Regions from separate parts of the Pacificispira sp. genome, predicted to be linked through region 2. Evidence: riboswitches for the same ligand, from Rfam matches in the RefSeq annotation. Region 2 holds a riboswitch; each other region holds the start of a gene.

Region 1 (10,153 bases), on a different contig from region 2:
GAACAAAGTTGGTCCGGGGTGCCCGAGCCTACCTGTTGGCCATGCGAAGTTTGCGGATCAAGGCGTGACGGACCCGACTGAAGACCTCGCTCCAATCGCCTGGGCTGGTCTGGCGGAACAGCGTCATGGACGGATACCAGGGGCTGTCGTCCCTGTGCAGCATCCAGCGCCAATCCGGGGCATAGGGCAGCAGAACCCAGACCGGCCGCGCCATCGCGCCGGCCAGATGCGCGACAGAGGTGTCGACGGTGATGACGAGGTCCAGGGCCCGGATCGCCGCCGCCGTATCGGCGAAATCGCGAAAGCCGCTGCCCAGATCCCGTAGCAGCGGGCCGAGAGACAGGTTGGCGATGTCCTGGACGGCGGGACCTTTTTGCAGCGACACGAAATCCGTCTTCGGCAGGTCGAACAGCGTGGCGCATTCCTCCAGCGAGACCGACCGGTTTCGATCGTTCTTGTGGCTGGGCTTCCCTGCCCAGCACAGCCCGACCTTCATGCGTTCGGGATGCAGACCGGCAGGCTTTTCCGCATCGGGCGGCGGCAGGATGTAAGGGCAGTGGTCCGGGATCGAATCCAATGTGGTGCCCAGCAGGCGCGGCAGGCTGAGCAGCGGTACCTGGAAATCGAACTTGGGCAGCCTTGTGCCGCGCGGGATGACCGTGACCTTCGAGAATTCCGGTGATCGCTGAAGAATGCGCGCCAGCGGGGCCTGAACCTCCAGGACGATCTTGCCGCCGGCCCCGGCGATTCCGTCGGAGGAATCGATGACATAGCGGCAGAATTGCAGCGTGTCGCCCATGCCTTGCTCTGCCCAGACCAGCAGCGTCTTGCCGTCCAGAGGCGCGCCGTCCCAATCCGGCGCATTGGTGTGAAGCCGCTTGATCTCCGGCAGTTTCCATCGGCTTTCATAGGTCTGAAAACCTTGCGCCAAATTGCCGGACAGCAGCTGCGTCAGCGACTGATCCCACGGCAGTTCCGGCGCATCGTAGCCGAGCAGGCTTGCCCGGCGGATCGCATTTCCAGCCTCCGTCAGATCGCCCTTGTCGCGAACGGTCAGCCCGTAATTGTAGTGGATGCGTGCAACATCCGATGACAGGTCCAATGCCCGGCGCTGGGCGGCGATGGCATCGTCCAGTCGGTTCACCGCCCGCAGGGCGTTCCCCAGATTGGACCAGGCGGGGCCGTCATTGGGTTTCAGGGCGATACCGCGCTTCAGACAGGTCACGGCGGAATTCAGCTTGCCGATCCGGCGCAACAGAACGCCGAGATTGATCCAGGCGGGTGCGAATTCCGGGTCGATGGACAGAATGCGGCCGTAAAGATCCGAAGCCTCGTCCAGTTTCCCTTCGCCATGGGCGCGAAGGGCGCGGCGCATCAGCAATTGCGGATCGGCTTCCGGCCGCGCCACGACCTGCGCCACCGGTTGCGGCGGACGGGCGCTCTTTTCTGTCGGGGCAGTGGCCGGGGCGCTGGCGGGTTCGGGAACCGCGGGTGCCGCGCCCGGTTGTTCCGGGGCGGATTGTTGCGGTACGGGGACTTTCTTGGGTGCCGCCTTCACGATGGCCTTGGCGACCGGCCGGGCCTTGGCGACCGCCTTCTTCACGGGGATCGCCTTGGCGACGACTTTGGCCGGTTGGATTCTCGCCCCACCTGTGCGGGCGCCTGGCTTCTTGACGATGGCTTTCGCGACCGGCCGTGCCTTCAAGGCGGATTGACTGGCGGGCGGTGAGGCGCGGTCGGTCTCTGTTCCGCCGGTCCCGTTCGGGTCGGCGGTCGACGGTGTCTGAGTTTCGCCGCCCTGGGTTGCGTCCTTATCGTCCATCGTCAGACCATACACTGTGTGCGGGGCGGCGGGAAAGTGCTGTTCAAGCGGGCTTCGCGGCGGTCACGATCAGCCCGCCGACGGGGATGCCGTATTCGCTGCGCAGGTCTTCCCGGGCGATGTCGATGAGGATCAACCCGGCCTCTTCCAGGACGCGGGCGACATAGGCCTCGTCATGCTTGTAGCGCCCGCTTTGATCCAGGCGGTACCCTCCGGCGACGGCGTCGTCATCCGCCAGTCGCTCCACCGAGAAACCCAGCCGCCCGGTGGGAACCAGCGCCTGCCGGAACCCGTCCGCCGCCTCGGCCAGATCGCCGAAATAGCACAGGACATCGGCTGCCACGATCAAGTCATAGGTGTCGGGCGCGTCGTTCAGAAAGGCGGTCAGCTCCCGCTTCTCGAGCCGGTCGTACAGGTTCTTTGTCTTCGCCTTCTCCAGCATCTTCGGCGACAGGTCGACACCGTCCAGATGTTGCGCCAGGGGCGACAGCAGCGGGGCGCACAAGCCGGTCCCGCAGCCGGCGTCCAGCACGACCAGATCCCGGTTCGGCGGCGGCAGATGCGGTTGCAGCGCCTTCAGGATCAGCGCCGGGGCGCGGTATCCCAGTTCGGCCAGCTTCTCGTCGAATATCGGCGCATAATCGTTGAAGATATCCTCGACATAGGCCGCGCTGGCGGTCTTGGGCAGACCCTGGCCGGAGATCGCGGGACCGATATGCTGGGCGTCAGGGACTTCCGGAAACCGCCGCATCCATTCCGCGGCGATCCGCACAGCCTCTTCCTCGCCATTGTTGGCGTAGAGGTCGTAAAGCGCCTTGCCCAGATTGGAATGCGAGACAAGGTCTGTCGCGTCCCGGCGCACGGCCTGCCATAGGGTTTCGACCGCTTCCGCCGGCAGGTTCAACTCGTAATAGGACAGGCCCAGATTGGTGTATTCCGTAAACGCATCGTCGCCGCGAAGTTCCCGCGCCCGGCCCAGCGCTTCGACCGCCGTTTCGTAGTCGTCCAACTGGACCGCGATCTCGCCGCGCCATTCCAGGGCTTCGACATCGTCGGGTCGCCGATCCAGGACACGCTGATACGCCTCGGCGGCTTCGTGCAGGCGCCCGCGCCGGTAATGTTCTTCCGCCTCGTCGATAATACGCCGCAGATCGGCCATGCGATAATCCCCCTCGCCGCGCCCCGGGGGCGATCCCCGCGCCGCGCCAAGCGAATAGCAGTTGTCACTTGCGACGGACAAGCCCAAGTCGCATGATCGGCCCGCGATGGGCGACAAATCCGACAAGATCACTGCGCGCGGCCCGACGGTTCGAAAGGTTCCGGAAGGCGATAACCGTACGCGCCTGACCTGCCCGGATTGCGGCTTCATCCAATACGAAAACCCCTTGATCGTTGCCGGCGCCGTCGTCGTCGAAGACGGCAAGGTATTGCTGTGCCGTCGGTCGATCGAACCGCGCCGTGGCTTCTGGACGATCCCGGCCGGTTATCTGGAACTGAATGAAACGGTGGAAGACGGGGCCCGGCGCGAAGCGCACGAGGAAGCCTGCGCCGACATCGCGATCGACGGCCTGCTGGCGGTCTACACGATCCCCAGGATCAGCCAGGTACAGTTGATCTATGCCGCGCATCTGGCGTCGCCCGGGATTGCCGCGGGCGAAGAAAGCCTGGAGGTCCGGTTCTTCGACTGGGATGAAATCCAGACGGTGGAGATCGCCTTCCCGTCGGTGCATTGGGCCTTGGCCCACCGCCGGTCGATGACCGGGCCGGTTCCTTCCGCGCCATTTGGCAATCCGGACGGCGAGACCGGGGATTACTGATCTCCGGCTTCTTCCGCCGTGTCGGTTTCGCTGTGCCGCATCATGAAGGGCACCTGGGCGATGAAGAACAGGAAAGTTATCGCGATCAGCCCGGGAAACCGGAAATAGACCCAAATCTCTTCCGATACGCTTCGCCACACGACCTCGTTCAGCAGGGCGAGACACAGGAAGAAGATGGCGCAACGCAGCGTCAGAACCTTCCAGGCTCGGTCCGGCATGGTGAAGCTGCCGCCCATGACCGATCGCAGCGGCATCTTGCCGAAAGCCAGGGCCGCCAGCAGGCCGATCCCGAACAGCGTATTGATGATGCTGGGCTTCATCTTGATGAAGCTGGGATCGTTCAGATAGAGCGTCAAACCGCCGAATACCCCGACCAGGACGGCCGTCAATAGCGGCATCCACGGAATCCGACGGGCAACCACCAGCGACAAGACGACGGCTGCCGCACTGGCGCCCATCACGACCTTTGTTGCCAGGAACAGATCGTTACTGAGGAAATAGGTGACGACAAAGGCTGCCAGCGGCGCGAAATCGACCAGTTGGGTCAGCCAGGGAGGACCGGGGCGGGAAGGAACATCCGTCATAGGAGGCTATATAGGCGATGCGGTTGGCCGCGTCATCCGTTCCTTCACGCCACCGGTCCCTGAATGCCGATGGAACATTCTAGTTCCTGACCCGCCGGCGTCTCGGCCGGGCCAGACGTTCGGCCGGAAACTGCGCGATCTGCCTCAGCAATTCGCTCGCCTTGCCGGCTTCGCCGCCGGAGGCATCGGAGAAAGGCGACGTTTCGCCGAGAATTTGGGCAGCCCGCGCCGGATCGGTGCCATCGGGCAGGGCCAGAAGCCAGGACAGAATTGCCCCTTCCGCCGCACCGCGCGGCAAAGGCTCTTCGGCCATGTAAAGGGCGGACAGACTCTGTCCGGGGTCGAACGCCGCAATATCGATTTCCGCAGCCGGAAATGCGGACGGAACACTACTCATAGAAACCTCCTCCCGGGACACCCCGCCCGGACAATAGGGTTGCGTTTCAGTGAGCGGCAGGTCTCCTGGCTCGCGGGTCGGTGCCGGTCCGCCTGGCCTTCCCAACGGTATCCCGTCAGTGGCCTGGACGTGGCGGTCGGCTCGCCGCTTACAGTTGCGGGGGCAGCTTCGGCCTCGGGTCGGGACATTGCGTCCGTCGCCACACCGAATTCCCTTTTGATCCCCTTGCGGGGAACCGCTCTCTCGATCGCATCACTCTAGTGTAATTCGGGGCGGCGACTAAGGAAAAAACGACCTGCTTGCGCGCAGACCCGTCACTTGACCGCTGCACTGCGGCAAGGGCACATTGTCGGCCTGCGCCAATCCGGGGATGGCGCCTGGTCGGGGGATCGGTATGTTCGAGGGGGTTCGGCACGCAATCGAAGAGCGAACGGCACGGCGCAGGAACCGGCCGTTCCTGGAGGCGTGCATGGCGTGCTGTGCCCTGGTTGCGATTGCCGATGGCGAAGTATCCCTGTCGGAACGCGGGCGCGTCGACCAGATCCTGGAAGCCATCGACAAGCTGCGCTTTTTCGACGTGCATGAGGCCGTTGATTTGTTCAACGGCTATGTCGACGGCATCGTCCAGGCCGAGGCCAAGGGCCGCCGCCACGCGCTGGAAGCGGTCAAGGAAATGCGGCATGAGGCCGGGGACGCCGTACTTTTGGTCAAGGTCGCCCTGGCGATCAGCCGCGCGGACGGCGTTTTCCTGGAAAGCGAGCGCGCCCAATGCGAGGCCATCTGCGACGTGCTGGGCCTCGAACTGGAAGACTTTCTGTAAGCGGAATCAGGGGCCGAATCAGCCCAACGCCTGGTGGGCGATAATGTCCTGAAGCGGATCGAACTGGTCCGGGGTCACCTTTATGAAGGCGACGCAGACCACCATGCCCTCGTCATCCGCGCCGACCACTCGGCAGGGAATTTCGATGGTGGTGAATTCGTCCGGCATCAGAACCGCCATGACCTCGTCGCCTTCGGCCAGCCCTTCCTGATCCGGGTAGAACCCGAAACCACCCAGGCTGACATCGGTGACTCGGCCCTTCAGGCCACCCACTTCGGCGGGGAACCGGACCTTGACCCGGCGTTCCTTACGCCGGTCGCCCGGTTTGATGATGCGCATCAGGCGGCTGAACATGCTGGTTTCCTCGATACGGCGAACAATCCGCTCCCCCGCTCGTCGGGCAAGCAGGAATCGTGCCGGACGGGAGCTTACGCCAAAGCGTCCTTCAGGCGATACCAAAACATGCCGAGTGTCAGGAGGGGCGTGCGGAACCGGCCGCCGGGGAAGATCGGGTGCTTGAATTTGTGCATGATGTCGAACTTCTGCGTCTGGCCCTTGATCGCCTCCGCCAGGATCTTCCCGCACATATTGCTGAGCGCCAGGCCGTGTCCGGAATAACCCTGGCTGAAATAGGTGCGGTTGCCGATGCGTCCAACATGCGGCATGCGATCGACCGTGATGCCGATATAGCCGCCCCAGACGTGATCGATCTTCACATCGTCCAGTTCCGGGAAGACATGCAGCATGCGCGGGCGCACGAAACCGCCCAGATCGTTCGGTTCCAACCCTGAATAGGTCGCGCGACCGCCGAACAGCATGCGCTTGTCCGCGCTGAGCCGGTAATAGTCGACGATGAAATTACAGTTCGAAACCGCGTCGTCGGTGGGCAGCAGCGTCTTCGCCCGATTGTCGCCCAACGGCTCCGTCGCGACGATGTAGCTGCCGACCGGCATCAGGCGTCGAAACAGATAAGGCTCCGTCTCGCGCAGATAGGCATTGCCGGCCAGAATGAGGTGTTCGGCATGCACCGATCCATGTTCGGTATGGATCGCGGGCTTGTCGCCGGTATCCAGACGAATGGCGCGGCTGTTCTCGAAAATCTGGGCGCCGGCCTCATGGGCGGCTTTGCCGAGGCCCAGGCAATAGTTCAGCGGATGGACATGGCCCGCGCCCGGTTCCCACAACGCGCCGACATAGCGGTCGGTCCCGATCTTTTCCCGGACGGCGGGACCTTCATAGAGTTTGGAGCCGGTATAGCCCCATTTTTCCCATTCCGCCTGGTCTTCCTTCAGGCCTTCGAACTGGCTCTTCTTCTCGGCGGCATGCAGATAACCCCATTTGAGGTCGCAATCGATGCCGTATTTCTTGATCCGCTCACCGACCAGTTTGGGCGCGCCGTCCGCAATTTCCCAGGCGACTTTCGCTCCCTCGCTGCCGACGACCTTTTCGACGTGATGCATCGACTTGTTGAAGCCGCTGCATACCTGCCCGCCATTGCGGCCGGACGCACCGAAGCCGACCGTTTCCGCTTCGACAACAATCACGGAATAACCGGCCTCCGCCAGTTCCAGTGCGGCGGAAAGCCCGGTGTAGCCGGCGCCGAGAATGGCGACATCGGCCTTGTGCTCGCCTTCAAGCCGGGGATGGCTGGGGGCGGCATGGGCGGTCGCCCGGTAATAGGATCGGGTATCGTCGAACTTTGCCATGTCTTACACCGTGCGCAGGTACCATTCGTAATCCAGGGGCGGAATCTGCGCCTGGAACGCGTCGTTCTCGAAGCTGCGCGCCGCTGCGTAGGTCTCGCAATAATGCGCGCCGAGATATTTCGGGAGGATCTTGCTTTCGCCGAAGGTCTGCAGCGCCTGCCACCAACGCAGCGGCAGTTCCGTCACCGGCTTTTCATAGGCGTTGCTCTTTTCAATCGGACCCGGGTCCAGCTTCTTGGTCAGGCCGTGATGCACGCCGGCCATCACACAGGCCATGGTCAGATAGGGGTTGGCATCCGCGCCCGCGACCCGATGTTCGACCCGCATGCCCTTCTCGTCCGCGCGCGGAATGCGCAGCGACACCGTGCGGTTGTCGACACCCCAGGCCGTGTTGATCGGGGCATAGGAATTTGCCTGGAACCGGCGGTAGGAATTGGCGTTCGGGGCGAAGACAGCCATGGAATCGGCCGTCGTCGCGGCCAGGCCGCCGATGGCGTGGCGCAGCGCCTTCGATGCCGGCAGGCCGATTTCCTTGTCCATCGGCCCGGCGAAGATGTTGTTGCCGTTCTTATCCAACAGGCTGAGATGGATATGCATGCCGCAGCCCGCGCGTTCGGAAAACGGTTTGGCCATGAAGGTCGCGATCATGCCGTGCTTGCGTGCGACGCCCTTGATGATGCGCTTCAACAGGATCGCGTCGTCGCAGGCTTTGATCGGGTCGTCGACGTGATGCAGGTTGATTTCGTACTGACCCGGCCCGTATTCCGCCGTCGCCGTGTCGGCGGGAACGTCCTGCGCGACGCAGGCATCCTCGACATCGGTCAGGAAATCCTCGAATTCGTACAGTTCTTCAATGCCGTAGACCTGGGTCGTGGTCTGCGGCTGTCCGGTCGCGGGGGAACTGGCCGTGTTCGGAATGCCGGACGGGCCCAGCTTCGCGTCCATCAGGTAGAATTCCAGCTCAATCGCGGTGACGGGCGTATAGCCCATATCGACCAGCGGCTGGGTCGCGCGCGCCAGGATGAAGCGCGGATCGGCAAAGAAGGGGTCTCCCTCCGCCGTCACCATGCTGGCGATGACCTGGCCCGTCGGCGCATGGGCCCAGGGTACCGGCTTCAACGTGCCGGCGACGCCCAGGCAGTTGAAATCCGGGTCGCCGTCCGACGTGCCATAGACGATCGTGTCGCAGTTCTGGCCGGTCGCATCCAAAAGATAGGTCGATCCGGGCAGGGCGACGCCGCCTTCATGCAGCTTGTCGATCGCCTCGACGCCGATCCGCTTTCCACGCAGGATCCCGCACATGTCCGGCACGAGCATGTCGACGCCCTTCAATCCGGGATTGGCCTTCACGAAGGCGTCGACTTCTTTTTTACTGAGCCAGGCAGTCATGGAACACACCGTTGCTGAGAAGCGTCCTTGAAGCGGACATCGGATACCGCAAGCCGATTCCCCCTTGCGGTCGGACGAGACTATAAGGCATAAAAAATGTGATCACAATCTTTGGCGCTGCGCTTTTTTCTGTCTGGGGGGCTCATACCGACACCTGCCTGGGGCGCGGTAGAGGTAGGGTAACGTGAGTAATCTGATCGAGTGGGTTAAGGAACGGAACATCGACGAGGTCGAATGTCTGCTGCCGGATATGTCCGGGATCGCGCGGGGCAAGATCCTGCCGACGCAGAAATTCATCGACGGCCTGGGCGACCGCGGTTTGCGGGTGCCGGAATGCTTGTTCATTCAGACGGTGACCGGCGATTTCGTGTTTGAAACCGATGTGGTGGCGGATACGAACAAGGACATCGCCATGGTGCCGGACCCGAACACGATCCGCCTGGTCCCCTGGTACCCGGAACCGGTGGCGCAGGTCATTTGCGATGCCTTCCATTTGAACGGAAAGCCCGTCGACATCTCGCCGCGCTATCTGCTGCGCCGGATCCTGGAACTCTATGCGAAGAAGGGGCTGCGCCCGGTCGTGGCGCCGGAACTGGAATTCTATTTCGTAAAGAAGAACCTGGATCCCGACTATCCGTTGGAGCCGCCGATCGGCGCGTCCGGCCGCCAGGAATCCGGCCGCCAGGCCTATGGTATCGAGGCCGCGAACGAGTTCGATCCGATTGTCGAGGATATCTACGATTTCTGCGAGGCGGCCAATCTGGACGTCGACACGATGGCGCATGAGGCCGGCGCGGCGCAGATGGAGATCAACTTCAACCACGGCGACCCGCTGGAACTGGCCGACCAAGTCTTCCTGTTCAAGCGCCTGGTCCGACAGGCGGCGTTGAAGCACGATATCTATGCGACCTTCATGGCGAAGCCGCACCAGCATCAGCCGGGATCGTCAATGCATATCCACCAATCACTGGTCGACATGTATACCGGCAGGAACGTCTTCGCGACCAAGTCCGGTAAGGATTCCAAGACGCTGTTGCACTATATCGGCGGGCTGCAGCGCTATCTGCCGGCGGCGATGCCGCTGATGGCCCCGAACGTCAACAGCTATCGTCGGATCGCGCGTTATTCCGACGCGCCGATCAACGTACATTGGGGGCATGACAACCGGACCTGCGGGTTGCGCGTGCCGGATTCCTCGCCCCAGGCGCGGCGCATCGAGAACCGGTTGGCCGGGTCCGACGCCAACCCGTATCTGGCGATGGCGGCGACCCTGGCCTGTGGCTATCTGGGCATGAAGGAAAAGATCGAACCGTCCAACCCGGTCGAGGGCGATGCCTATCGTTTTGCCTTTGCGCTGCCCCGGAACCAGGGCGATGCGCTGCATAAGTTCAACTATGCCAAGCCGCTGAAGGATACGCTGGGGGAGAATTTCTCCCGCGCCTATATGGATGTGAAGAACCACGAATACGATCTGTATCAGCGGGTCATCAGTTCCTGGGAACGCGAGAACCTTCTGTTGAACGTCTGACGGCGAAAAAAGCGGCCCCGGCGATGCGCCGGGGCCGCAGGTTCGTCACCGGGAGGATCCGGTTCAGAAAGAAATGCCCAGGGCTTCTTC
Region 2 (10,153 bases):
GCGGGCTCTCCCATATCCTTCACCAGCGCCGCCAGGCCGTCGCGGTCCAACCCGATCAGGTTCGGGCGCGCGTCGGGCTCCGGCGCCAATTGGCCGCCGGGCATGAAATCCTGCAAGGACGCTGCATCGCTCATCATCGAAATCCTGCAAATTTGCGGCAGGTCATACTCCCCCTGCCCCGGTCGTGTAAACTAACAGGCGCAAGAACCGAGGAGAAAACCCATGGCCTTCGAAGACTATAAAGCAGAAATCGCGCTTCTGATGTCCCAGATCGACGGCGACCCGGGGGATGTGCACGAAATCCACATGCGCCTGCACACGCTGCTCAATACCCTGCGCGCGGAAGGCCTGCCGGTTCCGGACGACCTGCGCGACCTGGAAGAATACCTGGACCGGCAGTTTTCGACCGGCGGCGGTGGCGATCGCGGCGACGCCTGATCAGTTCACGTTGCAGGCGGCGTTGATCGCCTTGTTGGCGGCCGTGAAGCCCGACAGCGAATAGGTGTCGGTTGTCTTCGTGCCGCGCGCCGACGTGCCAACCACGACCATCGACGACCCGGCCCGCATCGCGTTGATCAGTTTCGGCTCGTCATCTCGCCAGGCATAGGCGCCCTCGCCGCTGGCATAGAGCCGGAAGGTGCTGCCGCCGATAGTCACTTCGACCGTGCTGCCGTCCTTGATCGGATATCCCATGTGAAAGCCGACCTCGCCGGTTGCGCCTTCCTTCGGGCGGTGCATCACGAAGGCCCAGATTTCGCCGCGCTTGGAATAATCGCCCTCGTCCTTCGACGGCTGCGACGCCATGGTGCAGCGCGTCCCGCCACCTTGGGAATAGCTATAGGCCTGCCAGGCGTTGAACGTGCCCAGATCCTTGTGATCCTGCGCCGCCGCACCGGTCGCCGCCGCAAGGCCGACCGCAATCGGAAGGACCATTGCCGCCAATTTGCCGGCCATCGCGACGCGCTTGGTATTCGCCATTGTCACCCTCGCACTCTGATAACAGTATAATAGGGATGGTGTCGGACCGTGCCCCAGAAATAGGACCTTTTTTTGACGTTGCCAATGATCCGGCTATGAAAATTCCCCGTATCCCCTTGCATGGAACAAGCCGTGCTGAATCCCCGCAGTCCCGCAGCCCCGCCAATGGCGGTGCGGCCGGCGCTGAATTTTGCGGAGGTTCCGGCACAGCGTTCCGGGCGTTCGAAGATGACACAGACCGCTAATCCGGACGCGCAAAGTCTTGCCGAATGGATGCGGCGCCTGGCGGAAGACCAGGATCGCGACGCCTTTGCGGCGCTGTTCGAATATTTTGCGCCCCGCATCAAGGCCTACATGATGCGCAGCGGATCGGACGACGTCTCGGCCGAGGAGTTCGCGCAGGAGGCGATGTTGATGGTGTGGCGCCGGGCGGCCAGTTTCGACCCGGCACAGGCATCGGTGGCGACCTGGGTCTTCACCATCGCCCGGAACAAACGGATCGACGCCTTCCGCCGCAACAACCGGCCGGAGCTCGATCCTGACGACCCGCTTCTACTGCCGGCCGCCGAGCCGATGCAGGACGACAAGCTGGAGGAAGACCAGACGGCGGATGCGATTCGCACCGCGATGGCGGATTTGCCCGCGGAGCAGGTTCGGATGCTGAAAATGGCCTTCTATGAGGATAAGGCCCATAGCGAGATCGCCGAGGAGACCGGTCTGCCGCTTGGGACGGTGAAATCGCGGCTTCGCCTGGCAATGGGCAAGCTGAGGACCATACTAGGAGACTCTGAATTATGACGGCTGCTTTGACTTCGGGGGGAGCCATGCGGGCGGTGGAACCGTCGCATCACCTTTCGGATGATATGCTGTTGGACTACGCGGCAGGGTCGCTGGACGAAGCGACGAGCCTGATCGTGGCGACGCATCTGACCTATTGCCCTTCCTGCCGGAAACGGGCGGCGGAACTGGACGCCCTGGGTGGGACGCTGTTGCGCGACGTCGCGCCGGTTTCGTTGTCCAAAGGCTCTTTGGAGTCGGTTCTAGCGCGGCTGGACCAACCGGCGGAACCGGCGCCGGTGCGCGCCGCCCTTCCGGCCAACGACAACCCGCTGGTACCTGCCGTCCTGCGCCGTTATCTGGGCGGCGACCTGGACGCGGTGACCTGGAAGAATCTGGGAATGGGGGTCCAAACCTCCGAAATCGCAATGAACGTGGAGGGCAAACGCGCCTTCCTGCTGCGCGTCCCGGCCGGCAAGGCAGTGCCGCATCATACCCATGACGGCAACGAATTCGTCCTGATCCTGCGCGGGGCCTATAATGACGAGATCGGCCGCTTCGCCCGCGGCGATCTGGCAATCAGCGACGGGTCGATCAAGCACAAGCCGGTCGCCGAACCCGGCGAGGATTGCATCTGCCTGGTCGTGGTCGATGCCCCGATCCGGCTGACCGGGCCGATCGGCGCCATTCTGAATCTGTTCGTGAAGGTCTGACCGGAGCTCTGGCCGGGATCTTCCGCAGGGGCTCGCGCCCCGGCCCGTTGCATCGTAAAGTCGCGCCATGCTGCGCGCCCTGACCCTTCTTCTGATCTGCCAGTTGCTGGGCGAGGCCATCGCGGTCCTCGCCAACTGGCCCATTCCCGGCCCCGTGCTCGGCCTCGCCTTCCTGCTGGCGGGGCTGCTGATTCTGCGGCGGTCGCCCGACTGGCTGCAGGACACCTCGGCCGGGCTGTTGAAACATCTGTCCCTGCTGTTCGTCCCGGCCAGCGTCGGCCTGGTCCAGCACGCAGACCGCCTGAAGGTCGAGTGGTTGCCGCTCGCGGCCGGGGTGATCGTCAGCACCGTCGCGGCGATCGCCGTCGGCGCGGTGGTCTTCGTCGCCGTATCCCGTCTGATCGGCGCCCCGGCGGAAGGGGAGGACCGCAAGGCATGATCGGCGCGACACAGGATATCTGGGTCTATCTGGCCGAAACGCCGCTGCTGTGGCTGACCGCGACCCTGATTGCCTATGGGATCGGCCATGCTGCCTTCACCCGGTCGGGCAGCAACCCGGCGGTCAATCCGGTGGCCATTGCGGCGGCGCTGCTGATCGCATTGCTGGTCGCGACGGACACCGATTACGACACCTATTTCGAAGGCGCCCAGTTCGTTCATTTCCTGCTGGGTCCCGCGACCGTCGCCCTGGCGGTGCCGCTTTATACCCACCTGCCCCGGGTCCGGCGCGCGGCCCTGCCGATGCTGGCGGCCCTGGTCGCCGGCGTGGTCACCGCCGTCGGCACGGCCTTGGCCGTCGCCTCGCTGCTGGGCGCGGACAGCGAAAGCCTGTTGTCGCTGGCGCCCAAATCCGTGACCTCCCCCATCGCGATGGGGATCGCGGAGCGGATCGGCGGCCTGCCGTCCCTGGCGGCGGGATTGGTCATCGCGACGGGGATCGTGGGGGCCATCGTGGTCACGCCGCTTTTGAACCTGATGCGCGTCCGCGATTGGCGTGCCCGGGGTTTCGCCGTCGGCATCGCGGCGCACGGAATCGGCACGGCCCGCGCCTTTCAGGTCAACCCGATCGCCGGGGTTTTCGCGGCCGTCGCCATGGGTTTGAACGGCCTGACGACGGCGCTTTTGGTGCCGCTGATCGCGCATTTGTTACTATGACCGCGACGATTTGGCGTCTTGAGATAAGGGCCCCCGCTTCGTACGTCTTGGGGTAGTGATCCGTTCCCTCCGCGGAGGCCTTGAATACCATGCAGCGCAAAACAATTCCGCTGATCGGCGCCATGCTGGCCGCACTGGCCGCGATCGGTCTGGCCGCCCTTGTCGTCTGGAATCAGCTCTCCGGCAGCTCGGACGGCGTTGTGCGTGGCGACGGCGAGGCCTTGGTTGCGCCGGGATTGGAGGTCGGCGGTGCGTTTGAACTGACCAATCATAAGGGCGAAACCGTCACCCAGGACACGTTCCAGGGTCAGTTCCTGCTGGTCTATTTCGGCTACAGCTCCTGCCCTGACGTCTGTCCGACGGAATTGTCCAGCATGGCGGCCGCCATCGATATCCTGGCGGAGCGGGACGCCGCGGCGGCCGAAAAGATCACCCCGGTCCTGATCACCATCGATCCGGCCCGCGACACGGTGGACGTCCTGAAGGACTATGCGCCGGCCTTTCACCCGCGTCTGGTCGGCCTGACCGGCAGCGACGAGGCGATCGAGGCCGTGGCACGGAAGTTCCGCGTCTATTACGGCCGGGGCCAGCAGATCGACGACGAATTCTATCTGATGAACCATTCCGGCTATGTCTATCTGATGGGGCCGGACGGCGGGTTCGTGACGATGTTCAACGGCGGCACCGCGCCGGAATCGATCGCCAACGCCCTGCAGCGCTACGTCGCTGCCGCAAAGACCAGCTGACGGTCCCCCTCGCCCGATTATTCGAACGTCGCCTTGACGCCAATCCCTGTCGGCGCCGCGCTTGACCTGTACGCCGCCGTGGCGCTACTGATAATTCTTGAAGACGCGTTCGGTTCTCCTTCATGGGTCACGAAGGCCTTGGAGCTAAGAGGGAACACGGGAAGGATTTACCCATCAGGGAATCCGCGCCCGGGCTGCCCCCGCAACCGTGAGCGGCGAGCGGTATCCACCTCGCCACTGGCACACCAGCCCGGATCGGGACATGTGCCGGGAAGGCAGGATGCCGCATCGACCCGCGAGCCGGGAGACCTGCCGAGCGTCGATGGCATCTCGAACGACCGTCGGGTGTGACGGGAGGAGACAAAATGAACGATCGCATTCAGGCCACCACCGCCGACCATCTCGAAACCGAATCCCGGACCCGCGTTCTGGCGGCATCGGTTGCGGCGGCGCTGTTCGGCGGCTTCCTGTTCCTGGGTATCGGCTTCGCGCATTCGGACACGATCCACAATGCGACGCATGACGCGCGGCACGCCTTCGCGCTGCCCTGCCACTAAGCCCCGACCGAATTCAACGATATGTTTCGGCGCCTTTTCGGCGCGGCATTCGCCGCGGGCATCGTCGCGGGTCTAGCGATCAGCGCGATTCAGGAATTCACCACCACCCCTATCATCCTCCATGCCGAGGAATACGAGAACGCGGGCACAGAGGCCGCCATCCCGGAATCCGCGATCCCCGAGACGGCGGTCTTTCGGGTCGCCGGCACCGGCGCGTTCCACGGATTTACCATCTACAAGGCCCATAGCGGCGAAGACCACGGCGACGAATCCTGGGGCCCGAAAGACGGGCTGGAACGCTCCCTCTTCACCGCCGGGACCAATATCACGATGGGGATCGCCTTCGCCCTCATGCTGACGGCGGCCTTTGCCGTCCATGGCGGCGCGATCAGCGGACGGATCGGGCTGCTTTGGGGGATCGGCGGCTTCGCCGTCTTCACCCTGGGCCCGAATCTGGGCCTGCCGCCGGAAGTACCCGGCAGCATGGCCGCCGAACTGGGGGTGCGGCAGCTCTGGTGGATCGGCTGCGCCGCAGCGACCGGCATCGGCCTCTGCCTCATGGTCTTCGGCCGCAAGCTGCCACTGACGGTCCTTGGCGTTCTGATCATTGCCGCCCCGCATATCGTCGGCGCGCCGCAACCGGCGGAAGTCGGCGGCGGCGTCCCGCCGGAAATCGCGGGCCATTTCGCCGCCGCCTCCATCGTCGTCGCGGCGATCTTCTGGGTCATGCTGGGCTGGCTCAGCGGCACCTTCTATCAGCGGTTCTCGGGCACCTACGCCTGACCGTGACCCGGTTTCGGGTTCAGGACGCCTTCGCCTTCCGGGCGAGGGCGTCCAGACCGAGCACCAGCAGCCCCAGCGCCAGGCCCCAGAAGGCCGACCCGATCCCGAACAGGGACAGGCCGGATGCCGTCGCCACCAGCGTCAGCACGGCGGCGAAGCGGGTTTCTTCCGGCGCCAGGGCGGCGCTGAGCGAGCCCATCAGCGGCCCGACCAATGCCAGCCCGGCCACGGTCACGATCACCGCCGACGGCAGTGCCGCGAAGGCGGCGACCAGGGTCACGCCGACCCCTGCCAGGATCAGATAGCCCGCGCCATAGAACAGCCCCGCCTTCCAGCGTTGCGCCGGATCGGGATGCGTGTCCGGCCCGGTGCAAAGCGACGCCGTGATGGCGGCCAAGGTGGTGGTATGGGCGCCGAACGGCGCGGTCAGCAAGGACGCCATGCCGGTAACCGCCAGGGCGGAACGGGCCGGCGGCGTGTAACCCGCCGCCGACAGGACGGCGAAGCCGGGCAGGTTCTGCGACGCCATGGACACCAGGAACAGCGGCACGCCGAGCCCGATCAGCACCGCCGGATCGAATTCCGGCCGGATCAGGACCAGCGTCGCAACCGTCAGATCGCCGTCCAGCGGCGCGACCCGGCCGAGGACCAGCGCCCAGGCCACCCCCGCCGCGATCACCGCCAGTACGGCCCAGGTGGCACTGAACAGGCGGACCACCAGAAAGACGCCCACCAGCGGCAGGACCAGCAACGGATCGCCCGCGGCCGCGTCGAAGACGCCGATCGAAAACCCGATCAGGACGCCCGCCAGCATGGCCGCGGCGACGGCGGTCGGGATCTTGGCGATGGCATCCGCCAGCGGCTTGACCGCGGCGCTCAATACGATCAGCGCGGCGGCCAGCAGAAAGGCCCCGACCGCCGCCTCGATGCCGATGGTCGGCGCCCCGGCCACCATGGTCGCGCCGATCAGCGCCGCCCCCGGCGTCGACCAGGCAGTGACGATCGGCATCCGGTGTAGGATAGACAGGACCGGGCTGGTGACCGCCATGGCAAGGCAGAGCGCGGTGATCCAGGACGCGGTTTCGGCGGGACTGGCCCCGACCGCGCGGATACCGGCCAGCACGATGGCCACGCTGCCGCCGAATCCCACCAGAACCGCGACCAAGGCGTTGCTGAACACGGAGAATCTCATTCCCCCTTACCCCTCTTTCTCGAATACCATCAGAAAATTGTTCGCCGGCATCGGCACATCGGCACGCAGGCGCAGTCCGGCCGCCGACGCGATCGGCAGGATATCGCCTTCCAGATCGCGCACCCCCCATTCCGGGTCGCGCGCCCTTAAAGACGCATCGAAATCGGCGTTGCTGGGCGCGGTATGGCGACCGTCGCGAGAGAACGGCCCATAGATCAACAGCGGCCCACCCGGCGGCAACAGCCGCCCCGCGCCGCCGATCAGGCCGCACGCCGCCGCCCAGGGGGCGATATGGATCATGTTGGCGCAGAAGATCGCGTCGACCGGCCGGTCCGGCGTCCAGTCCGGCCCTGCGACATCCAGCCGCTGTGCCGGCGCGATCCGCGCGCAGCCGGCCTCGCTGGCATAGCCGTCGATATCCGCAAGCGCGGCCGGGTCCAAATCGCTGGGGCACCAGACAAGCCCGTCCGGCAGGCGCGGCGCGAAATAGGCCGCATGTTCGCCGGTCCCGGAGGCGATCTCCAGAACCGTGCCGGTTTGCGGCAGATGACCGGTCAACCGGGATAGGATGGCATCCCTGTTGCGCAACGTCGCAGGCGCATGGCGCCGCGATCCGGTGGACGACATGTCACGGACCTGTTGAAAAAAGTTGCGCAGACGGACCTCAGTCTAATATCAGACGGGGGCGTGTAAAGAAATGGCTGTCCGCCACACGCTCAGCAGGTCGGGAATACGGAAGGGATCGACATGACTTACGTCGTCACGGAAGACTGCATCAAATGCAAACACATGGATTGTGTGGAAGTCTGTCCCGTGGATTGCTTCTATGAAGGCGAGAATATGCTGGTCATCCATCCGGACGAATGCATCGATTGCGGCGTCTGCGAACCGGAATGCCCGGCGGAGGCGATTCTGCCCGATACCGAGGCCAATGCCGAGAAGTGGCTGGAGCTGAACAAACAGTATTCCGAAGTGTGGCCGAACATCACCCAGATCGGCACGCCGCCCGCCGATGCCAAGGAATGGGAAGGCGTTCCGGACAAGTTCAAAAACTACTTCTCGCCCAATCCCGGCGACGGAAGCTGACACCGCGCGGCGCCGGCGATTTCATACGCCGGCGACCGGCATTTTTGCGTGCAGTGCACAAAAATCCCGCAAAAATCGCGATTCCGGACTCGGAAAACCGCAGATTTTGTGATATATTCTATCTAGATATGGAGAGTTTCCGGCTTCCTGCCGCGATTGCACTTGGCTGCGATAGGGCCGATGCCGTCGAATTCGCGACGGTACTTTCCAAAGGCTGACGATCCCGACGTTCGATCCCGCACCGGTTTCGACGCAGGGATTTTCGGTCGGAATTTCCCGGAGACGGCCGTCGGCCCGGGAAATACCACTGCCGGGTTCGGCATCCGCGATCGGAACCTCAAAGGCGGGCGATCGCCCGCGGCGGGACCGATGCGGCCACATGGATGGATGTGACGGTAGGGTATAAGGAAGTAGGAATGTCTCAGAAAAGTGCCTATTCGAAGGGTGATTTCGTCGTCTACCCGACCCATGGGGTCGGTAAGGTACTGGGCGTCGAAGACCAGGAGATCGCCGGTCAGAAAATCGAACTCATCATCATCGAGTTCGACAAGGACCGGATGACCCTGCGCGTTCCCGTCGCGAAAGCGGACAAATCGGGCCTGCGCAAACTGTCGTCCCCGGAGATGATGAAAAGCGCGCTGAAGACGCTGAAGGGCAAGAGCCGCGTGCGCCGCACCATGTGGTCGCGCCGGGCCCAGGAATACGAAGCCAAGATCAATTCCGGCGATCCGGTGGCGATCGCGGAGGTCGTGCGCGACCTGTTCCGCAACGCCAATCAGCCGGACCAGTCCTACAGCGAGCGTCAGCTCTACCAGGCGGCGCTGGACCGTCTGGCCCGCGAATTCGCCGCGGTCGAAGATCTGGGCGAAGAGGAAGCGGCGCTGAAACTGGAAGAAATGATGGAGAAGGCCGCGGCCTGATCCGAAGTTTCGCCGCGCCATCACGGCACGGCATCGCACGGGCCTCGGTCTCTTCCGGGGCCCGTTTCGATTCACGAGACGTCCGGACGGCGCCTGGATGCTTCCACCGTCGGAGAATCTCGACTAGGGTCCGCACAGGCGGGGTCGCCCGCCGGTATTCTTTAGGCAACCCGGTTTCCATCCTTCCATGAGCCAATCGTCGGATCGATTCACCGTATTGCGCGCCGTCGACCGGATCTGGGCGATCGGCGCGATCCATGGCGATATCGACGCGCTGACCCAAATCCACGATCGGATCGTCGCCGACACCCGTCAGGGCGACCGGATCGTCTATCTGGGCAATTATTTCGGCTATGGCGTTCAGGGGCCCGGGGTGCTGGAAGAGCTGTTGAGCTTCCGGCGCTGGTTCCTGTCCTTCTATCCCTATCGCCATGTCGACGATATCGTCTTTCTGCGCGGCGCGCAGGAAGAGATGTGGTGGAAGCTGATGCAGCTTCAATTCGCGCCCAATCCGCGCGCGATCCTGTCCTGGATGGGCGAACGCGGCATCGCGGCGCAGCTCGCCGGTCTGGGTTTCGACCTGGAAGATGGATTGAAGAAGGCCGAGGAAGGCACGCTGGCCCTGACCTATTGGACCAACAAGCTGCGCGAGACCGCGCGCGCCCTGCCCGGCCATGACGCGCTGATGAACGCGATCAAGCGCGCGGCTTATACCGAGGACGGATCCTTGCTGTTCGTTCATGCCGGGCTGGATATCGAAAAGCCCCTGGCGCGGCAGACCGACGCCTTCTGGTGGGCGTCCCGCAGCTTCGAGGAGATCGACCAGCCCTATCGCGGTTTCCGCCGGGTGGTGCGCGGCTTCGACCCGAAAGCCGGCGGCATCGTCGAGGGCAAGCATACCCTGTCGCTCGACGCCGGTGCCGGACGCGGCGGACAACTCGCGGCCGTGCTGTTGAGCGCGGAGGGCGACATCCTGGAACACCTGCTGGTCTGATCTAATTTGATCCTGGCCGGAACGGACGGGTCGGCACGCGACAGATTATTGCGCCGCAGCATCTATGCCGGATCGGAAAAGCACTTATCCGATCACGAATACGTCATAGCCCACTGTAATCCTCGTCATTTCATGATCCGTTGTCATGGACGATCCGTATCGTTCTGTGGGGGGTCAAGAGCGTCCTGCCATCCTGGCAGAGACGTCGACGCGGATCCGGCGCCATTTTGTCGTGGCGCACGGAAAGGAGCA
Region 3 (10,153 bases), on a different contig from region 2:
CCATCGGCTGGCGACCGTGGTCAATGCCGACCGGATCGCCGTGATGGACCGGGGCCGGATCGTCGCGACCGGCACCCATGACGAATTGCTGAAATCCAGCCCGCTTTACGCCCGGCTGGCCGAACTGCAATTCAGCCGTCCGGGCGCCTAGACCGGTCAGCCCTTTACGACGAAATTCACCAGACGGCCCGGCACGGCGATTTCTTTCACGATTTCCTTGCCGGCCAGGTATTCCTGAACCGCCGGATCGGCCTTCACCGCCGCCAGCAGACCGTCCTTATCCAGGTTCGGATCGGCCATCACGCGGGCGCGCAGCTTGCCGTTGACCTGAACCGGATACTCTTTCTTCTGCTGCTCCGCCGCCGCGGCCAGGATCGCCGGATCGGCCACGGGCCAAGTCTCATAGGCCAGCGTGTCGTCATGGCCCAGCTTCTGCCAAAGGTCTTCGGCCAGATGCGGCGCAAAGGGCGACAGCAGCAGAACGAAGCTTTCCACCACAGAACGCGGACGGCGCTCCATCGGCGTCAGCTCGTTGACCAGTTCCATCAGCTTGGCGATCGCGGTGTTGAAGCGCAGCCCGTCCAGATCGTCCGTGACGCCCGCAATCGTCCGATGCAGGAACCCGTTCAGTTCCAGGCTCGGCTCTTCATCCACGATACGGGCGGCGTCCAGAACATCGTCCTCGTCGCAGACGATCCGCCAGGACCGATTCAGGAAGCGGCGCACTCCGGCGACGCCCGATGTCTGCCACGGCTTGGTGACGTCGAGCGGGCCCATGAACATTTCATAGAGGCGCATGGAATCGGCACCGAATTCCCGCACGACATCGTCCGGATTGACGACGTTCAGGCGCGACTTCGACATCTTCTCGATCTGCGAGGTCACTTCGACGTCGCCGACCATCTGCTTGCCGTCGACCTGCTGCACCTTCTCGGGCTCGTAGTACTTGCCCTGCGCATCGCGATAGGAATAGGCCAGGATCATGCCCTGGTTGAACAGTTTCCGGAACGGTTCCTTGGTCGACACCGCGCCGATGTCATAGAGAACCTTGTGCCAGAACCGGGCGTAGAGCAGGTGCAGGACCGCATGTTCCGCGCCGCCGACATAGAGGTCGACGGGCATCCAGTACTTTTCCTTTTCCGGATCGACGAAGCATTCGTCGTTCTTCGGATCGATGAAGCGCAGATAGTACCAGCACGACCCGGCCCATTGCGGCATCGTATTGGTTTCCCGCAGCATTGGCTCGCCCGACTCCGGATCGGTGACATTGACCCAATCCGTGGCGCGCGCCAGCGGCGGCTCACCATTGTCGGTCGGGCGGTAATCGTCCAGCGCTGGCGGCAGGACCGGTAGGCTGTCTTCCGGCAGCGGCACGATATCGCCATCGGATTTGCGCAGGACCGGAATCGGTTCGCCCCAATAGCGCTGGCGCGAGAACAGCCAGTCGCGCAGGCGGTATTGAATGCGGCCCTGGCCGACGCCCTTCTCTTCCAGGAAGGCGATGATCTTCTTTTTCGCCTCGTCGACGCCCAGACCGTCCAGGAAGCCGGAATTCATCGCGACGCCGTCGCCGGCATAGGCTTCCTTCTGAATATCGACCTCTTCGGCCGGCTTGATCACCTGCACGATCGGCAGGTCGAACTTGCGGGCGAATTCGTGATCGCGTTCGTCATGAGCGGGGACGGCCATGATCGCGCCGGTGCCATAGGACATCATGACGTAATCGGCGACCCAGATCGGCAGCTTGTCGCCGTTTACCGGATTGACCGCATAGGCGCCGGTAAAGACGCCGGTCTTGTCCTTGGCCAGTTCCGTGCGCTGCAGCTCGCTCATCTTCGACGCCTGGTCGCGATAGGCGTCGACGGCGGCGCGCTGACCGTCCGTCGTAATGCCGTCGACCAGCGGATGTTCCGGCGACAGAACGCAATAGGTCGCCCCGAACAGCGTATCCGGCCGGGTCGTGTAGATTTCGAAGCTCTTGTCGCTGTCGGCCACCGGGAAAGTGACCTGCGCACCTTCGGACCGGCCGATCCAATTGCGTTGCATCGCCTTGATGCCTTCCGGCCAATCCAGCTCTTCCAAATCTTCCAGCAGGCGGTCGCCGTATTTGGTGATGCGCAGCATCCATTGGCGCATCAGGCGGCGTTCGACCGGATCGCCGGTTTCGACATATTTGCCGTCCTTGACCTCTTCATTGGCCAGGACCGTGCCCTGGGCCGGGCACCAGTTCACCGGGATCTCGGCCTGATAGGCCAAGCCGCGCTCATAGAGCTTCAGGAAAATCCACTGGGTCCAGCGAACGTAATCCGGATCGGTCGTCGAGAATTCTCGGCTCCAGTCATAGGAGAAACCGAGGCGTTTGATCTGGGCGCGGAAGGTGTCGATATTCGCCTTGGTCGTAACCGACGGATGAACCCCGGTGCGCATCGCATAGCGTTCGGCGGGCAGGCCATAGGCGTCCCAGCCCATCGGGTGCAGAACGTTGAATCCCTGCATGCGCTTGTAGCGGCAGACGATGTCGGTGGCCGTGTATCCTTCCGGGTGACCGACATGCAGACCCGCCCCGGACGGATAGGGAAACATGTCCAGGACATAGAGCTTCTGCTTGGACGTATCGACCTCGACCTTGAAGGTCTCGTTCTCTTCCCAAAAGCGCTGCCACTTCGGCTCAACCAGGCTGGGATCGTAAGCCATTCAATCTCTTTCCGCGTTCGCTAGGAATGATGCGGCGGCCGGAAAGACCGCCTCGGATTCTATCTCTTTGAAAATGACCGTATTCGCGCGGTTCCGCGCGCGGCTTTAGATAGCAAGCCGCCCGGATTTAAGTCAATCACCGGGCTGTCATCACTCCGAACGAATTCAGATTTCGATCTCGACCCTGCCGATCGGGTTGGAACAACAGGCCAGCACCATGCCGTCGGCGATCTCCTTGTCGGTGATCCCGCCATTATGGATCATGTGGACCTCGCCCGATGTCTTGCGGACCTTGCAGGTACCGCAAACGCCGAACTGACAGGCCGACGGAATGTTCAGGCCCTGCGCCTTGGCGACCTGAAGAATGGTGTCGGTTTCGCTGCACATCGCGTCCAGACCCGACGCGGCGAACCGGATCATCGCGCCGGCAGTTTCGTCCAATACGATATCGTCGTGTTCCGGGCGTTGATCTTCGGTCCGGATCGGCGCGTGGAAGCTTTCCTCATGGTAATGCGCCATTTCGAATCCGGCGGCGTTCAGGACATCGCGCACCGTTTTCATGAAGGGTTCCGGCCCGCAGCAGAAGATTTCCCGCTCCATATAGTCCGGCGCCATCAGTTCCAGCATCAGCTGGTTCAACCGGCCCCGGTACCCGGCCCAGGCGGAGAACGGATCGTCCTCCTCCACCACGAAGGACAGTTTGATGTCCGGCACGCGCTGGGCCATGCGGCGCAGTTCGGGTTCGAAGATCAGTTCCGACGGGCGGCGGGCGCAGGAAATCAGCGCGATATCCGTATGCTCGCCATTATCGAACAGCCAGCGCGTCATCGACATCATCGGCGTCACGCCGGACCCAGCGGAAATGAACAGATATTTGTCCGCCGGATACTGCATGAAGGTGAAGATGCCGCCCGGCCCATAGGCGCGCAGCCGGTCGCCGACCTTCACATTCTCCAGCATCCAGCGCGATCCGATACTGTCCTTCTGCGCCTTGACCGTGACCGAGATCGACAGCGGCCGCGACGGCGAGGAGGACAGGGTATAGGTGCGCAACAATGGCTCCGGCCCGACCGGCAATTCCAGCGTGATGAACTGGCCGGGCAGATAGCGGAACCAGCTATCGTCCGCCGTCTTGAAACAGAAAGAGGTCACATCCGGCGCTTCCGGAATGATCATCATGCATTCCAGTTCCTTCGCGTCGGTCCAATAGGTCCGTTCGTCCAGAGCCTTGAATTGGGTCAGCCGCATTCCCGTCACTCCGCCGCTGCGGCCGGCGCGAAGGCGCCAAGCTGCCGGGTCATCGCATCGCAATACCAGTCGGTGAACTGGCGCACGCCGGTTTCATGGATCGGCGAATAGGGGCCGGGTTCATAGGCCGGGGAGTTCACCCCCAACTGGTTCTGTTCGACCAGCATCCGGTCCTGGTCGTTGGTCGCGTCCCAAACTTCGGTCAGCGTCTTCAGGTCATAATCCACGCCTTCGACCGCGTCCTTGCGCACCAACCAGCGGGTCGTGACCTCCGTCTCCTGCGGGCCGATCGGATTGACGTGGAAGGAGATCGCGTGATCGCGCAGCAGATGGTTCCAGCTGCTGGGATAGTGGAACAACAGCATGGAGCCGATGCGCTCTTCCCGAATCGCGCCCAGCGGTTTGGAACAGGCCGGTTTGCCGGACATGGTGAAGCTTTCGGTATCGCGCAGCAACGGCACGCGCATGACGCGGTACTGGCCGCTGTCGTCCAGATAGAATTGGCTGGGCAGGCCGGCGGCCTCGCAGCGGTTCCAATGATCCTGTAGGAAATTGTCGCCGCCGGTCTGTTCGACCCCGGTGATGGTCGGCGCGTCGGTGAAGGTGCGGCACAGTTCCGGATGGGACCCGGAACAGTGATAGCATTCGCGGTTGTTTTCCCAGACCAGCTTCCAATTGCCTTTTTCGACAATCGTCGTCTTATGCGCGACCTTGGTATACTCCAACCGGTGCGGCAGCATATAGGGTTCGATCCGCGCGCGGACCGGGGCGAAATCGGGCGGCGCATCGCTGAAATTGACGAAGAGATAGCCGCCGACGCTTTCGCAGGCGACCGGCTTCAGCTTGAACGCGTTGGGATCGAAATCCTGGCCCATCTCGCGGGCGAACAGCAGCTTGCCTTCCAGGTCGTAGGTCCATTGGTGATAGGGACAGACCAGCCGCGCGGCATTACCCTGCGCCGATTGGCAGATACGCGAACCGCGATGGCGGCAGGCATTGTGGAAGGCGCGGATCTCGCCATCGGCACCGCGCAGGATGATCGCCTCGGCCCGGCCGACCCGGTAGGTGGTGTAATCCCCAACCTCCGGAATCTCGCAGCCATGCCCCGCGAACAGCCATTCGTTCAGGAACAGGGTGTCCATTTCCAAATCGAAAACCGCGCGGTCGCCATAGAATTCCTGCGCCAGGGAATAGCCGGGCCGACGGGCGGCCAGCAGGCCTTGCACACGGTAAGATGCGTCCATACCGAATCTCCTCAGTCATGCGCCGCATCCGGCGGCGCGGTTGGTATGGTCGCTGGTGTTCTCAAGAGGACATCCCTTCCCCGCTCCGGCAATCGGCGGCGGACGGAAGGAAAGGCACCTCGTGATCGCCACCCGCGATCCAAGAGCAGTCTTGCCTGGGCTGGTTTCCGGACTCGAAGGGAGGTGCTAGCCGAACGCGGCGCCTTCTCGGGACATTGCTTCCCAATGGCATTCGCCGCGCTTCAACCCTTCTTACCGTTGCGGGGGCAGTGCCGGGATCTCACCGGCTTCCCAATTCTCCGTCACGCCGCGAACGGCGGAACGGCACCACAAGCGCCCGGACTTTGCGCCCGGCCGGGGGTCTGGGATTTCTGTAACGCGACAGGTTAAGTGCTGGCTGCGACAGGTGCGCGATTTCCGCCCTTCAGAGCCTAGAGACGATCCCGGAAGGTCTCGATCAGGCGGTTCTTCAGGATCTTGCCGGTGGCGGCGGCCGGCAGCCGGTCGGTGATGACGATCTTCGACGGCCGCTTGTAGCTGGACAGGCTGCCGGCCACATGGGTCTTCAACTCGTCCTCCGTCACGGCGGCGGGATCGGCGACCTGGACAAAGGCCAGCACTTCCTCGTTCCCGCCCTCGACCGTGCGGCCGATCACGGCGGCCAGAACGACGGACGGATGGTCGTTCAACGCCTTCTCCACCTCCTGCGGATAGACGTTGAAACCGGACCGGATGATCAGTTCCTTTGACCGGCCGACGATGTGCAGCATGCCGTTCTCGTCGAACTTCCCCAGATCGCCGGTGCGCAGGTACCCGTCGGGCAGCAGCACTTTTGCGGTTTCTTCCGGGTTCCGGAAATAGCCCCTCATGATATGCGGGCCCCGGGTCAGGATCTCGCCGACACCGTCATTCTGACCGCCGATCGCCTCGTCCAGCTTGATATCGACACCCGGCAGGGCATAGCCGACGCTGACATCCGGATTGCCGATCGCATTGCGCGTCGCGCAGACCCCGGCCGTGGTTTCCGTCATGCCATAGCCGTTCTGCAAGGGGATGCCATAGAAGGCCTCGGCGCTGCGCTTCCAGGCCGGGTCCAACGGCGCGGCGCCCGACGAGACGTAGCGCAGCCCGCTGCCTTCCAGCCGCGTATAGCCCTGCGCCTTCGTATAATGCATCAGATGGGCATGCATCTGCGGCACGGCAGGCAGGATCGTCACATCCTCGCGCAGGGCGTTATACAGGGCCTCGGCACTGAACCGGGGTTGCAGGCGAATGCAGGCCCCGCCATGGCTGGCAGCGACGACCATGGAGGCCAAACCGAAGACATGGGTCATCGGCAAGGCGCCATAGACCGTATCCGTCGGGGTCATGTCGCGCAGTTCCGCCGACGACTTGCCGGCAAACAATAGATTGCCGTGGGTCAGCATCACGCCTTTGGGCGCGCCGGTCGTGCCGGTCGTATAAAGGACGACCCCAACCTGAGCGAGTCCCGGTTCCACCGGCTGCGGCGCGCTGTCGAAGGGTGTCGAAAACCCGACCGTGCCGAACGCCCCGTCCTGGTCTTGGGCAGCATCGGCTTTGGCATGCTCGGCCGCGTCCGGCGAGGCCTTGACCGTATAAACGACGGCACGAGGCGTCGCATGCTGGCGGATACGTTCCAGTTCCGCCGCCGTCATACGCGCGTTGGCGGGCACGGCCCAAGCGTCGAGGCGGCTGCAGGCAAAAACGAAGGCGATGGCCGCAAGGCTGTTCTCGGCCACGATCAGGACCCGGTCACCGGCGACGACCCCGGCCTCGCTCAGCACGGCCTCGGCCTGCGTCACGGCGGCAGCGTAATCGCGATAAGACAGGCGCCGGCCGTCAAAATCGATCACGGCGGGATTGTCCGGGCGTTCCGCCAGATGGCGGTCGATGTTGTGGTGGATGCGGGTCGCCTGAATGTCACTCATACCGGAACCAATCCCATTAAACGCCGACAGGACGCAGCCGCGCCAGGGCCGCCATCGCCTCACGCTCCATGCCCGCGACGATATCCGCCAACGGTTCGACCCGGTCGGTCAGGCCCAGCGATTGGCCCGCAGACAGCATGCCGCGCGATACATCGCCGGTGCGATAAGCCTCCCGCCCGATCTTGCCGGAGACATAGGGCATCAGCCCCGCGATCCCGATTTCCGGGTTCTCGGTCTCCAGCTTCGACACCAGATCGGTCGTCTCGTTCCGCAGCGTGCGGATCGTGTTACGGACCGTCTGCATGGTCAGCGCCGTGTCCAACTCGCTGGCGTCGACCAGCGCCTGCTTGTAATTGGGATGGGCTGCGACCTCTTCCGCCACCAGGAAGCGGGTGCCCACCACGACGCCCGCCGCGCCCATGGCCAGTGCAGCCACCAATTGCGATCCCGTGCCGATCCCGCCGCCGATCAGGAAGGGAATGGTCAGCCGCCGTTCGGCCAGTGCCGCGTTGATCATGCTGCCGATCATGTCCATGCCGGGATGCCCGCCGCATTCCGCCCCCACGATGGAGACCATGTCGACGCCGACAGACTGCGCCTTCACGGCATAGCGGACGCTGGGCACCTTGTGCAGGACGGTGATGCCCGCTTCCTTCAGGATCGGCATATAGGCTTCGGGATTGCGGCCCGATGTTTCGACGAACCGCACGCCCTCCTCCGCGATCAGCCGAAACACCTGTTCGGTCTGTTCGCCCTGGATCAGCTTCGGCAGCATGGAAACATTGACCCCGAAAGGCGCGCCGCCGCACAGGTCGCGGCAGGTACGGATCTCGGCGCGCAGGCGGTCCGGTTCCGGAAAGCTGGCGGCGGTGATGAAGGAAATGATCCCCGCCCGCGCCGCCGCCGAAACATACTGCGCATCGGCCAGCCACATCAGCCCGCCCGCAACGACCGGCAGGCGCGTGCCATAGGCGCGGGTCACCGGCGTATCGAAGACCGGGTCCGTCACCGGCACCGCGCCCTGACCGTCCGGCGCCATCACACACCGCCCCGCAGTTTTGCGAAATCGGGTTTGCGCTTTTCCAGGAAGGCCCCGATCCCCTCCGCGCCCTCATCGCCGCCCAGGGCGCGGGCCATGGCATCGCGCTCCCGGTCCAATTGGGAATCCGGATCCATGAAGGAGGCGGTCTCCAGCAATGATTTGATATCGCGCAGCGCATTGGCGGGTCCGGCGGCCAGGCGGGATGCATATTGCGCCGCCATGTCCATCGCGCCGCCCGGCTCGGACAGCTCGGTGATCATGCCCAGATCGTAAAGCCGGTCCGCCGTGATCGGGTCGCCCAGCATGCACAGGCGGGACACCAGTGGGCGCGGCAATTGCGCCGCCAGCCGCGCGGTCAGGCCGCCATCGGGCACCAGACCGGCCTTCACATAGGCGACGGTGAACTGCGCGCCGCGCGCGGCAATGACGAAATCACAGGCCAGCGCCAGTGAGACGCCGGCCCCCGCTGCGCCGCCTTCCACCGCCGCGATGACGGGTTTCGGGCAGGCGCGGATCGCACGGATGACCCCATGCAGACCGTCGATTGCCTCTCGCCGTCCCGCTTCGGACATCTCGCGTCGTTTCACGAGGGTCTTCAGATCGCCGCCGGCGCAGAAGAAGCTGCCCTCGCCGGTCAGAACGACCGACGCAATGGCATCATCCTGCGCGGCCTGATCTGTCGCGGCCAGGATCGTCGCATAGAGTTCCGGCGACAGGGGATTGCGGCGCGCGCCGTTGCGGTTGGTGACCACCAGCGCGGCATCGATCTTTTCCAATGTCACATCGGCCATGTCAGTTTCCTCCCCGGCGGTGCGGCGGAACCTTCTTGAACACGCCGGTTGCCGTTGCGATCAATGTTCCGGCCTCATCGGTCAAATGCCCCTCGATGAACAACAGGCTGCGCCCGCCGCCGGTGATCCGGCCGACCGCCGTGACGCGCCCGCCCTTAGCCGGTGCCACGAATTGGGTGGTCAGCGAAATTGTCAGGAAGGGAACCCGCCCGGTTTCGTCCACCGTCAGGCTGCCCGTCGCCCCGCAGGCACTGTCCAATAGCGCCGATGCGATGCCGCCATGCAGCACCCCGTGCCGGTTCAGGTGCCGATCGTCGATATCCAGCCAGCAGCGCGCACAACGGTCTGGTTGCCCGACATCGAGGACATAGCCAATCAGGCGCTGCGGCCCCGTTTCGTCGCGGATGATGCCCCCGTCGCTCACGATGGTTCAGCCTCGCGCCAGGGCGATGAACCGTTCCAAGTGGTGATCGGTATCGCCGAAACGGTGGTCGACCATCACCATGCGCTTGGCCAGATGGGCCAACCCGTATTCCTGGGTCATGCCGATCCCACCATGCATCTGGATCGTTTCTTCGGCGACCAGCCGCCCGACCCGGCCGATCAGGTTCTTGGCGGCACTCACCTGACGTTCGCGGGTCGCGCGATCGCGGTCCAGATGACCGGCCGCGTTGATCACGGCGGACCGCGCCTGTTCGATCTCGACCAGCATATCCGCCATCCGGTGCTGCAGCGCCTGGAACTTGCCCAGGGGCCGACCGAATTGCTTACGGGTCCGCAGATAGTCGACCGTCAGGTCCTTGGCGCTTTCCATCGCGCCCAGGGCTTCTGCACATAAAGCGGCAATTGCGAATGCCGCGCGCCGCTCGATCGCCGGGAAGGCCTCCCCAATCGCGCCCAATGCCGCATTCGACGGCACCTCGACATCGCGCAGCACGATTTCCGCCGCCGTGCCGCCGCCCATCACGGGATAGGCGCGGCGGGACAGGCCGGGCGTGTCGGCGGGGACCAGAAACAGGGATATCCCCGCCTCGTCCGCGACATTACCCCCGCTGCGCGCGCTGACCACCAATGTCTGTGCATTGCCGCCATTGCCGACGACGGCCTTGCGCCCGTTCAGGACGAAAGCATCGCCGCGCATCTCGGCCTTTGCAGAAACACGGGAAAGCTCATAACGCGAATCCG

Evidence for each region. A riboswitch is a leader RNA that binds a small molecule or an ion and turns the genes downstream of it on or off. The one in region 2 is predicted to bind cobalamin.
Region 1: linked by a shared signal. The riboswitch ahead of ACO06O_RS00835 (hypothetical protein) and the one ahead of ACO06O_RS21160 (CbtB domain-containing protein) in region 2 are both predicted to bind cobalamin.
Region 3: linked by a shared signal. The riboswitch ahead of ACO06O_RS15200 (aromatic ring-hydroxylating oxygenase subunit alpha) and the one ahead of ACO06O_RS21160 (CbtB domain-containing protein) in region 2 are both predicted to bind cobalamin.

What each region holds. Positions count from the first base shown of each region.
Region 1 covers NZ_CBDDHE010000002.1:157,386-167,538, reverse strand. Annotated here, with positions in the region: gene ACO06O_RS00855 (tetratricopeptide repeat protein) at 29-1,822, opposite strand; gene ACO06O_RS00850 (methyltransferase) at 1,866-2,981, opposite strand; gene ACO06O_RS00845 (NUDIX domain-containing protein) at 3,088-3,639, shown strand; gene ACO06O_RS00840 (inner membrane-spanning protein YciB) at 3,633-4,223, opposite strand; gene ACO06O_RS00835 (hypothetical protein) at 4,303-4,620, opposite strand; cobalamin riboswitch at 4,659-4,875, opposite strand; gene ACO06O_RS00830 (tellurite resistance TerB family protein) at 5,090-5,440, shown strand; gene ACO06O_RS00825 (PilZ domain-containing protein) at 5,459-5,794, opposite strand; gene ACO06O_RS00820 (NAD(P)/FAD-dependent oxidoreductase) at 5,869-7,146, opposite strand; gene ACO06O_RS00815 (glutamine synthetase family protein) at 7,150-8,535, opposite strand; gene ACO06O_RS00810 (glutamine synthetase family protein) at 8,720-10,063, shown strand; gene ald (alanine dehydrogenase) at 10,127-10,153, opposite strand, start outside.
Region 2 covers NZ_CBDDHE010000011.1:2,333-12,485, reverse strand. Annotated here, with positions in the region: gene rlmN (23S rRNA (adenine(2503)-C(2))-methyltransferase RlmN) at 1-134, opposite strand, end outside; gene ACO06O_RS21195 (hypothetical protein) at 223-438, shown strand; gene ACO06O_RS21190 (invasion associated locus B family protein) at 439-978, opposite strand; gene ACO06O_RS21185 (sigma-70 family RNA polymerase sigma factor) at 1,207-1,776, shown strand; gene ACO06O_RS21180 (ChrR family anti-sigma-E factor) at 1,773-2,468, shown strand; gene ACO06O_RS21175 (CidA/LrgA family protein) at 2,536-2,907, shown strand; gene ACO06O_RS21170 (LrgB family protein) at 2,904-3,623, shown strand; gene ACO06O_RS21165 (SCO family protein) at 3,713-4,369, shown strand; cobalamin riboswitch at 4,463-4,700, shown strand; gene ACO06O_RS21160 (CbtB domain-containing protein) at 4,735-4,926, shown strand; gene ACO06O_RS21155 (CbtA family protein) at 4,948-5,709, shown strand; gene ACO06O_RS21150 (benzoate/H(+) symporter BenE family transporter) at 5,729-6,901, opposite strand; gene ACO06O_RS21145 (DUF938 domain-containing protein) at 6,908-7,528, opposite strand; gene fdxA (ferredoxin FdxA) at 7,649-7,987, shown strand; gene ACO06O_RS21135 (CarD family transcriptional regulator) at 8,404-8,907, shown strand; gene ACO06O_RS21130 (hypothetical protein) at 9,095-9,901, shown strand.
Region 3 covers NZ_CBDDHE010000008.1:108,155-118,307, forward strand. Annotated here, with positions in the region: gene ACO06O_RS15185 (ABC transporter transmembrane domain-containing protein) at 1-151, shown strand, start outside; gene leuS (leucine--tRNA ligase) at 157-2,694, opposite strand; gene ACO06O_RS15195 (2Fe-2S iron-sulfur cluster-binding protein) at 2,860-3,942, opposite strand; gene ACO06O_RS15200 (aromatic ring-hydroxylating oxygenase subunit alpha) at 3,948-5,186, opposite strand; cobalamin riboswitch at 5,328-5,533, opposite strand; gene ACO06O_RS15205 (class I adenylate-forming enzyme family protein) at 5,618-7,135, opposite strand; gene ACO06O_RS15210 (NAD(P)H-dependent flavin oxidoreductase) at 7,152-8,174, opposite strand; gene ACO06O_RS15215 (oxepin-CoA hydrolase, alternative type) at 8,174-8,968, opposite strand; gene ACO06O_RS15220 (PaaI family thioesterase) at 8,970-9,392, opposite strand; gene ACO06O_RS15225 (acyl-CoA dehydrogenase family protein) at 9,399-10,153, opposite strand, start outside.